DNA from 4 places in the Agrobacterium salinitolerans genome. Region 4 is predicted to be linked to each of the others. Evidence: riboswitches for the same ligand, from Rfam matches in the RefSeq annotation. Region 4 holds a riboswitch; each other region holds the start of a gene.
What was found. Region 4 has a riboswitch for cobalamin ahead of O9X91_RS16945 (acyl-CoA thioesterase). Riboswitches for the same ligand answer to the same signal wherever they lie in the genome.
Positions count from the first base shown of each region.

Region 1: another riboswitch for cobalamin. It lies ahead of O9X91_RS09890 (ABC transporter substrate-binding protein); the one in region 4 lies ahead of O9X91_RS16945 (acyl-CoA thioesterase).
Region 2: another riboswitch for cobalamin. It lies ahead of bluB (5,6-dimethylbenzimidazole synthase); the one in region 4 lies ahead of O9X91_RS16945 (acyl-CoA thioesterase).
Region 3: another riboswitch for cobalamin. It lies ahead of nrdH (glutaredoxin-like protein NrdH); the one in region 4 lies ahead of O9X91_RS16945 (acyl-CoA thioesterase).

Region 1 is NZ_JAPZLN010000002.1:234,608-236,802, reverse strand. Features, by position in the region: gene O9X91_RS09895 (FecCD family ABC transporter permease) at 1-282, opposite strand, end outside; gene O9X91_RS09890 (ABC transporter substrate-binding protein) at 354-1,385, opposite strand; cobalamin riboswitch at 1,544-1,779, opposite strand; gene O9X91_RS09885 (GNAT family N-acetyltransferase) at 1,819-2,195, opposite strand, start outside.
Region 2 is NZ_JAPZLN010000003.1:79,653-81,847, forward strand. Features, by position in the region: gene O9X91_RS12360 (TolB family protein) at 1-746, shown strand, start outside; cobalamin riboswitch at 817-999, shown strand; gene bluB (5,6-dimethylbenzimidazole synthase) at 1,096-1,812, shown strand; gene O9X91_RS12370 (DUF2865 domain-containing protein) at 2,010-2,195, opposite strand, start outside.
Region 3 is NZ_JAPZLN010000001.1:1,814,052-1,816,246, reverse strand. Features, by position in the region: gene nrdE (class 1b ribonucleoside-diphosphate reductase subunit alpha) at 1-224, opposite strand, end outside; gene nrdI (class Ib ribonucleoside-diphosphate reductase assembly flavoprotein NrdI) at 212-610, opposite strand; gene nrdH (glutaredoxin-like protein NrdH) at 623-844, opposite strand; cobalamin riboswitch at 1,101-1,324, opposite strand; gene O9X91_RS08615 (nucleoside triphosphate hydrolase) at 1,458-2,087, opposite strand; gene O9X91_RS08610 (ATP-binding cassette domain-containing protein) at 2,084-2,195, opposite strand, start outside.
Region 4 is NZ_JAPZLN010000004.1:374,540-376,734, reverse strand. Features, by position in the region: gene O9X91_RS16950 (DUF1852 domain-containing protein) at 1-579, opposite strand, end outside; cobalamin riboswitch at 860-1,050, shown strand; gene O9X91_RS16945 (acyl-CoA thioesterase) at 1,150-1,986, shown strand; gene O9X91_RS16940 (LysR family transcriptional regulator) at 1,989-2,195, shown strand, end outside.

The DNA.
Region 1 (2,195 bases), on a different contig from region 4:
CAGAAGTGCCACGGCGACGGCACCGGTGGAGGCCCCAGCGGAGATGCCGAGAATATAGGGATCGGCAAGCGGATTGCGTAAAAGAGATTGCAGCACTGCTCCGGCGAGCGCCAGCGACGCCCCGCAGCAGGCGGCAACAACGGCGCGGCTGAGGCGGTAACTCCAGACGATGCCTTCATCCAGCGGTTCAAGCGGATAACCCGCGTGGAAAACGCGGTTGGCAATCGTCTTTGCTACAACATCCAAAGGGATGGCAGTCTCGCCGATGGCCGCCCCGGCCATCAGCGCGACGAGCAGCAGGGCGAGCGCGGCAAATGCCAGCCCCGCCCTACCAAGATGGGTGGTGAAACGGTTCACTTGGCGAGGCCAGCGGCCGAAATCGCCTCGGCCAGCGTTTCAATACCTTCGATGGTTCGAATGGTCGGGTTCATCGCCTGCGCATCCATCTCGAACACATGACCTTCCTTGACGGCGGGCATGATGCTGGCCACGGGATCGGTGGCGAGGAACTTCAGCTTGACGGCAATATCATCGGCGGGGAAACGGCGGCGGTCCATCTTGCCGGCGACGATGATGGACGGATTGGATTTGGCGATGGTTTCCCAGCCGACGGTCGGCCATTCTTCATCGCTTTCGATGACGTTCTTTAACCCCAGCGCGGACATGATGTAGCCGGGAGCGCCATTGCGACCTGCGACATAGGGATCGATATCCAGCTCGGCGCTCGAGAACCAGAAGACGGCGGAAAGCTTGCCATTGGCTGAGGCGATCTTGGCACGGGCGGCTTCTTCACGCTTCTTCAGGTCGGCGACGACCTCTTCACCGCGGTCCTGCACGTCGAAGATTTTGGCGAGGTCGCGGACTTCCTGATAGATCAACTCCATGGTGAAGCCGGTGTTGCGTACACCATCACCACCGCCGGAATTGTCCTTGCCGACGCAATCGGCAGGCGAGGTATAAACGGGAATACCGAGTTCGGCGAATTGCGCCGGCGTTCCGACAACACCCTCGGGACCGATCTGCCACTGGAACTGCGTCGTGACAAGGTCCGGCTTCTTGCCGACGACCGCCTCGAAGCTCGGATCATTATCGGCCAGTCGCTCGACCTTGGCATTGGCCTCCTCGTAGCCCTTCAGAACCGGACCGATCCACAGCGCCGTGCCGACGACCTTGTCCGCAACGCCAAGCAGGTAAAGAACCTCTGTCGTGCTCTGGCCAACGGAAACGGTGCGGGTGGGCGCCTGCTTGAAGGTGATCTCCTGACCGCAGCTGTTGATTGTCAGGGGATAGGTGGTTTCGGCGGCATTGGCGCCGACCACAGGCAAAACCGAAAGCACGGTGGCCAGAAAGCCGGCGTGAACCGGCAGGCGTCTAGAATGAAACATGTGTTCTCCAGTCGAAAGTAAAACTTATTCCAGAGCAGCAGGCGTCAGAACGCGCAGCAACAGCGGGACGTCTTGTACGGAGAACGGTAATAGGACGCAAACGAAATGTTATGAAATAACATTACAAAATCCTCCTCCGGGCTTCCCCGCCCGTAACGATGGTTCATATTTTGACGGCAGGTCTCCTGGCTCACGGATTTGCGTCTCTCATCTGCCTTCCCGTATTTCCGAAAAATACAGTGGCATGACGCCTTGAAGCGTCACGGGGATGAACGACAATCCGCTTACAGTTGCGGGGGCAGCCACGGCATTGGGCGAAAAAGATCGCCCGCACCATGTTCCCTATTAATCCCTTCGCCTTTCGGCTGCAGGAACCGTCGCTTTCTCACATAAGGGGCAAGAAGCGGGGCGTCAATTGCGATAGTGCCGCACCTCAGCACAAAGACGGGCCTGCCAGGGCGAAAATCTCTGCGGAACCGCAGCCTGCCGGTTGCGGCGCGCCTTTCGACATGGTGGTGAGCGTTTCGATCACCACCAGCCCGGATTGCGCCAGGAAGTCGGTCAGAAGACCGCTGTCACGCACGGCATCAAGACGGACAAGCTGACCGTCCAAATCGGAAAAATGCCGCCTGACCAGCGCGATGGCCGCCGTCTCGTCGCCCGCAACGACCGGGCCGACAATATGGCCCCGCCCCGCTGCGCGTCGCAATGCAAATGCCTCAAGACGATCCGCCTCAAACAGGCCATAACCCTCGTCTTCACGCAGGAGACGCTGCAGGACGCGCCGGCGCGAGACACCGAAAGCCGTCT
Region 2 (2,195 bases), on a different contig from region 4:
ACTGGTCGCCGGATGGACACTATCTCCTGCTGAACAGCGAAGGACTGCTGTATCGCCTGTCTCTTGCCGGTGATGTGTCGCCGGAAAAGGTCGATACCGGCTTTGCCACACTCTGCAACAACGACCACGGCATTTCGCCCGACGGTTCGCTCTACGCCATTTCCGACAAGGTGGAATTCGGCAAGAGCGCCATCTATCTGCTGCCTTCGGCGGGCGGCGCGCCGCGGCTGATGACGAAGAACCTGCCTTCCTACTGGCACGGCTGGTCGCCGGATGGGAAAGGTTTTGCCTATTGCGGCATTCGCGATCAGGTTTTCGATATCTATTCCATGGACATAGACAGCGGTGTCGAAACACGTCTCACCCATGGTGAGGGCCGCAATGACGGGCCGGATTATTCGCCCGACGGCGAATGGATTTATTTCAATTCCAGCCGTACCGGGCGCATGCAGATCTGGCGGGTGCGTGTGGACGGCTCCGCCGTCGAGCGCATCACCGACAGCGCTTATGGCGACTGGTTCCCGCATCCGTCTCCGAAGGGCGACAAGGTGGTGTTCGTTTCTTATGACGCCGATGTCTTCGACCATCCGCGCGATCTGGATGTGCGGGTGCGGCTGATGGATATGGATGGCGGCAATGTCGAAACGCTGTTCGACCTGTTCGGCGGGCAGGGCACGATGAACTCGCCCAATTGGTCACCTGATGGCGATGAGTTTGCGTATGTCAGGTATTTCCCGGTGGCATGATGACGGTAAGGTGCAGCAGGCCACATTGCCGCACCACCCGCAGGATACTTGCATTCGCAAGCTTTTTTGCCCATAGCTTCTCCCGTCAGGTGCCCGCCCTTGCGGCGGGAGAATCGGGAATCCGGTGAAAGACCGGAACGTGCCCAACGCTGTGAGGCGGATGCTCTTTTTCTCATGCCACTGAAGTTATTCGGGAAGGCGAAAGGGGCGGATGAAGCCTAGTCAGAAGACCGGCCTGACAGGATAGACCGAACCGCGCGGACGGCGGCAGGTTGCTGAAAAAGCGCGTCGTCGCGGCGGAACCGGTATGGTTTCTGCATCGGCGCGCCCGCATTGTTGGGGATAAACGATGCCGACCGAACCGCCTGGCACCACATCGTCCGAGGTCAATCCATTCGATCACGCGCTTTCGCCCGCCCGCCCGTTTTCCCGGGAGGAGCGCGAGGCGATCTACCGCGCCATCGAGACGCGCCGTGATGTGCGCGACCAGTTCCTGCCGGACCCGCTGCCGGATGATCTCGTCGAGCGCCTTTTGAAGGCGGCGCATTCCGCACCTTCGGTCGGTTTCATGCAGCCATGGAATTTCACCCTCGTCACCGATGGCGCCGTGCGCCAGGCGGCCTTTGTGGCCTTCAGCCGCGCCAATGAGGAGGCGGCGGCGATGTTTACGGGCGAAAAGCAGGCGCTTTATCGCAGCCTGAAGCTTGAGGGCATCCGCAAGGCCCCGCTCAGCATCTGCGTCACCTGCGATCCGACACGCGGCGGCAAGGTGGTGCTGGGCCGCACCCACAATCCGCGCACGGACGTTTATTCCACCGTCTGCGCCATCCAGAACCTCTGGCTTGCCGCCCGTGTCGAAGGCATCGGTGTCGGCTGGGTCAGCATTTTCCATGACAGCGATATTCGCGCCATTCTCGATATACCCGAGCATATCGAAATCGTCGCATGGCTGTGTCTCGGCCGGGTCGACACGCTCTATACCGAGCCGGAACTGGCGGTGAAGGGTTGGCGGCAGCGCGTGCCGCTGGAGGAGCTGGTGTTTCGCAATCGCTGGGGTGGGCGGTAAGGGATGAGATGCGCATAGCGTCGCCTATCGTTTCTTCTCCCCGGATGGGGAGAAGGTGGCCCGAAGGGTCGGATGAGGGGGCCAGCTCTCCGAATATCGCCGACGTCGCCCCCTCATCCCGCTGCCGCGGACTTCTCCCCGGCGGGGAGAAGAAACAAGGGTCGCGCGCTCGCCCCATTACGCGCGCGCAAGAGATTTCACTGCTGCGGCTGAATGCCCTTCAGCGCCGGGTTCTTCAGATCGATCCGGCCTGTCTGGTCCGGCAGGAATTTGGGGCCGATGACGCGCACCCTGGTGTCGTTCGGATCGTAGTCGCGTTCGGGAACGGGCTGCTCAGGCGGTTTTGCGGCCTGTTGCTGTTCGGTGGGGTTCTGCGACTTGTC
Region 3 (2,195 bases), on a different contig from region 4:
TCCCTGAGATTATGGAAAAACACAGTGTTCTGGTTGACGTGCTGGAGAAAATATTGCCGGGCAGCCAGGCGATCCTTGTCGAGCTGGATTTTCCCGTTCTCGTCATAAAGGTTCAACATCGCGTTCAGCGCGTGGTAGTCCAGAGCCGCATCAACCGGTTTCTGGCTTGCGGCTACGGGCTGTTTGGCATCCTTGCGCAGCGCGCTTGAGGTCAGCGTGTCCAAAATCGTTCCAATCCATGTTTGACGTTGGCGACATCTTCTTCCGTGCCGAGAAGCTCGAAACGATAGAGAAACGGCACAGCGCATTTACGCGAGACGATATCTCCGGCGGATGCGAAAGCTGCGCCAAAATTCGTGTTGCCCGCCGCGATGACGCCGCGAATGAGATTTCGGTTGGAGGGCTCGTTCAAAAACCGGATGACCGGTTTCGGCACGGCCCCTTTTGTACCGCCACCCCCATAGGTGGGGGTGACGAGCACATAGGGCTCGGACACGTGGGGAACATCTTCCTCAACGCCAAGCGGCAGGCGAAACAATCGCCGTCCCAGTTTCAGAAGGAAACGATGGGTGTTTTCAGAACGGCTGGAATAATAGACGATCAGGCCCATCGCCCTGCCGCCTCAGCTGATTGCGCCGATCATATCCGGCCGGAAACCCGCCCAATGGCGTTCGCCGGCAACGACAACCGGAACCTGCATGTAACCGAGGCCACGAACATGATCGAGCGCGTCAGCATCTTCGGAAATATCGATGATCTCATAGGGAACGCCGATGCGGTCGAGGGCGCGGTAAGTGGCAGTGCATTGGACGCAGGCCGGCTTGCTGTAAACGGTGACGGTCATAATTTCCTCTCTCGAAGCCGGTTGCGGACACGGCTCAACATTGCCGATTGCAATCGCAATCGGGCGGCGATGGATCTTTCATTAGGGTGGGCGTGCGCAGCTTTTAGCCGCGTAAAATCACTCTCTACGCCGACGAGCGCAGCAACTCAAACAAATGCACTGGCATGACTTCACCCCGAAGCTTGTTCTGGAGGGGGCAGAAAAGGGCGCACGCAAATCATTTGCGTCAGACACCTTCCTCCGGACACCCCGCCCGTGGACGTTTGCGCTCAAGGCAGGTCTCCTGACTTGCGGGTCACAACATCTATTCCAGTCTTCCCGGTGCGCTAAGCTCCAGTGACCCAAATCGGAACGATGCTCGCCGCTTACAGTTGCGGGGGCAGTTTCGGCCTTGCTTCGCCCTGATGGCGTCACGCACCGAATTCCCGTCTTAGCTCCCAATCCTTGCGAATCGGAAGAACCTCGAACACCACATATAGTATATGAGGATTTTTTTGCGTCAATGAATAGACACAGGAAAGCCCTACCCTGTGGATCAAAAAGATTCAACACATGGTTAACAACGACTTAACAGCACATGCGTGCCGTTGCTCAAAGAGAGAAAAGCGTTAATCTATTCCCAGATATCGATGCGAATATCGGCGGGACGGGCGTTTTCGATCACCCTTTTTCCGTTGGGAAGATCGTTTTCGAACAGTTTGGCGTGGATTTGAGTGGCATCGAGGCCATAACCCTGCCATCTGTTGCGCAGTCTCTCTTCAAGCACCGCGACGGATGGACCCACAAAAATAGTGAGATCGAAGCTGCCGGCCAGTGTCGTCCAGGGCGCCTCGTTGAGCAGCAGATAATTGCCTTCGGCAAGGATCAGGCGCGTGTCCGGCGCAATCGCTCGGGCAGAGGCAATGGCGATTTCGCGGGAGCGGTCGAAAACCGGGACAAGAACTTCCTTGCCCCCCTTACGAACGGCGGAGACGATATCAAGGAAACCGCGCACGTCGAATGTTTCGGGCGCGCCCTTTCGCGGCAGCAGCCCCCGTTCTTCAAGAATGCCATTGTCCATATGGAAGCCGTCCATGGGCAGGACGGCGGCCGTTTCGCCTCGTGCGAGCAAAGCATCACAAAGCGCATCTGCCAGCGTGGATTTGCCGGCCCCAGGGGGACCGGCAATGGCGACGATAAAACGGGATTTACCTTCTGCCCGCCGAAGAACATCCTCGGCGATCGTTTCAAGCTTCAGCGTCATGCGGCAAGCGTTTCCTTCGGCGCTTCCTTGGCACCGGTCATGAAGGCGACGGCATCCGACATCGAATAGTCCTTCGGATTGATGACGCACAGGCGCTTGCCTAGCCGG
Region 4 (2,195 bases):
CAATACAGGGTGCTGATTACCGGTCCGGCCGTATGTCCTGCTGCTGGAGGCACTCAGGCAGATGACCGGAAGTTTTTGAAAGTGTTCTTTGTAGGCATCTGAATTCAGGAAACACTTGAACAGGTTTCCATGCAGATCGCCAAAATTCTCCGGCGTGCCAAATGCCGGGCGATCCTTATTGTAAGCCGGCAGCACGACGCTGAAGTCATAATCCCGAACATACGAGGAGAAATTATTCCCGACGATGCCTTCGATGCGTTCGCCTGTCTTATGATCGACGATATTCGTTTTCAGGATTTCGATCAGGGGGAAAGCATCAGTATTGCCTTCAGCATCAATCCTCATCTCGACGGAAACGATCTCGAGCTGGACAGAATAACGATCGTTTTTCGGATTGTCCCAATGCGCCAAGGCGTTGAAGCGATTGTCGATCATCCTCAGCGCGTTGCGCAAATTCTCCCGGCGGCTCTCCCCTCTGGCCAGATTGGCGAAGTTAGTCGTGAGCCGCGTATTTTCCGAGGGTTGATAATCCTCGTCAAAAGGAATGCTCTTGAGAGAGAACGTAAATTCACCGCTCATGGCAATATTGTTCTCATGGACCGAGAAAAACCCTGAATCTGTTTCTTTTTCTTTCAGTGCTCTCATTTTTTCTCTCGTGTTTCTCAATCAACAATCTTTAGCTTGTCTATGGCCTGGAGCGCGCCCCTCTTATGCCTGAGCCGTTGATGGAGAAAAATTGATTTCATTTCATTGAAGCATGAGCCGTCCTCATGGTTTTGGGTAAGCGACATGGCTTGCGGGACAAGTGGGTCTGGCCCGCCGACCGGAAACGAGGCCTTGACCCCACGAGCGGCATGGGACATTGGTTTACCGTCGTGGTTCTGTGGACGACAGTCCGGAGCTAAGAGGGAATTCGGTCAGATGCCGGAGCTGCCCCCGCAACTGTAAGCGGCTAGCGAACGTCCATTTTTGTCACTGGGTTTATCCCGGGAAGACGGGCGGGAGCGGTCATCCGCGAGCCAGGAGACCTGCCACGACAGATAACGTCCACGGGCGGGGTGTCCCGGAGTGCCGCTTTCGCGATCGGCATCTCCGCGCCGTCGTCTCTGCGTCATTGCCCAGCCCTGCCACAACCTGATGGCAGCGCCGATGATCAGCACCGACACGACAGACAAGCCCATGCAGCACCTGTCGACAACACAACTCGTCGATATCGTCTTCCCTGGTGACACAAACCATCACGGAACTCTGTTCGGAGGGACCGGCCTCGCCCTTATGGATCGAGTCGCTTTCATCGCGGCGACCCGCTTCGGGCGCGCACCCTTCGTGACCGCGTCCTGCGAACGTATCGATTTCAAACAGCCCGCACGCATCGGGCACATCGTCGAATTCACGGCAAGACCCGTCAAGGCTGGCCGCCGTTCCCTGACTGTTGAGGTCGAGATGGTGGCAGAGACGATTGTCGGCCGTCAACGGCATACCTGTACGCGCGGCGTCTTCCATATGGTTGCCGTTCCAGAGGGCGAGAACGCGGCGCATTACGCCTTACCCAAACTGCTTCCCGAGGACGCGCCGGGCGAAAGCGATATGCTTGCCATGGTCGAAATCGTCTTTCCGGATCAGGCTAACAGCGTCGGCCGGATGTTCGGGGGCGAGGCAATCGCCTACATGACAAAAGCTGCGTTCGTGACGGCATCGCGCTACTCCGGCAAGCTAGTGGTGCTGGCATCATCCGAGCGTATCGACTTCGCAAGGCCAATCGAGATCGGCGAAATCGTCGAGGCGGAGGCACGTGTCGCGAGCGTTGGCCGCAGTTCCATGTCCGTCGAGACAAAACTCTGGTCGGAAAACCTTCTGACGGGCGAGCGGCATATCACGGCTACCGGACATTTCACCATGGTCGCGGTCGACGAAGATCACCGGCCGGTTCCTGTTCGAGAAAGCGAACAGATAGAAGTCTTTCCCCTCGACCAAGGAGGCGCATAACGATGCTGGACAGGCAACATCTGTCGATCCTGCGCGAAGTCGATCGCATGGGCAGTCTGACGGCGGCGGCAGAACGGCTGAATGTGACCCAGTCCGCGCTGAGCCACACGATCCGCAAGCTCGAAGAACGCTATGGGGTCTCCATGTGGGAAAAGGACGGCCGCAATCTTCGTCTCACCGAGGCCGGCCGCTACATCGTCGCGCTGGCG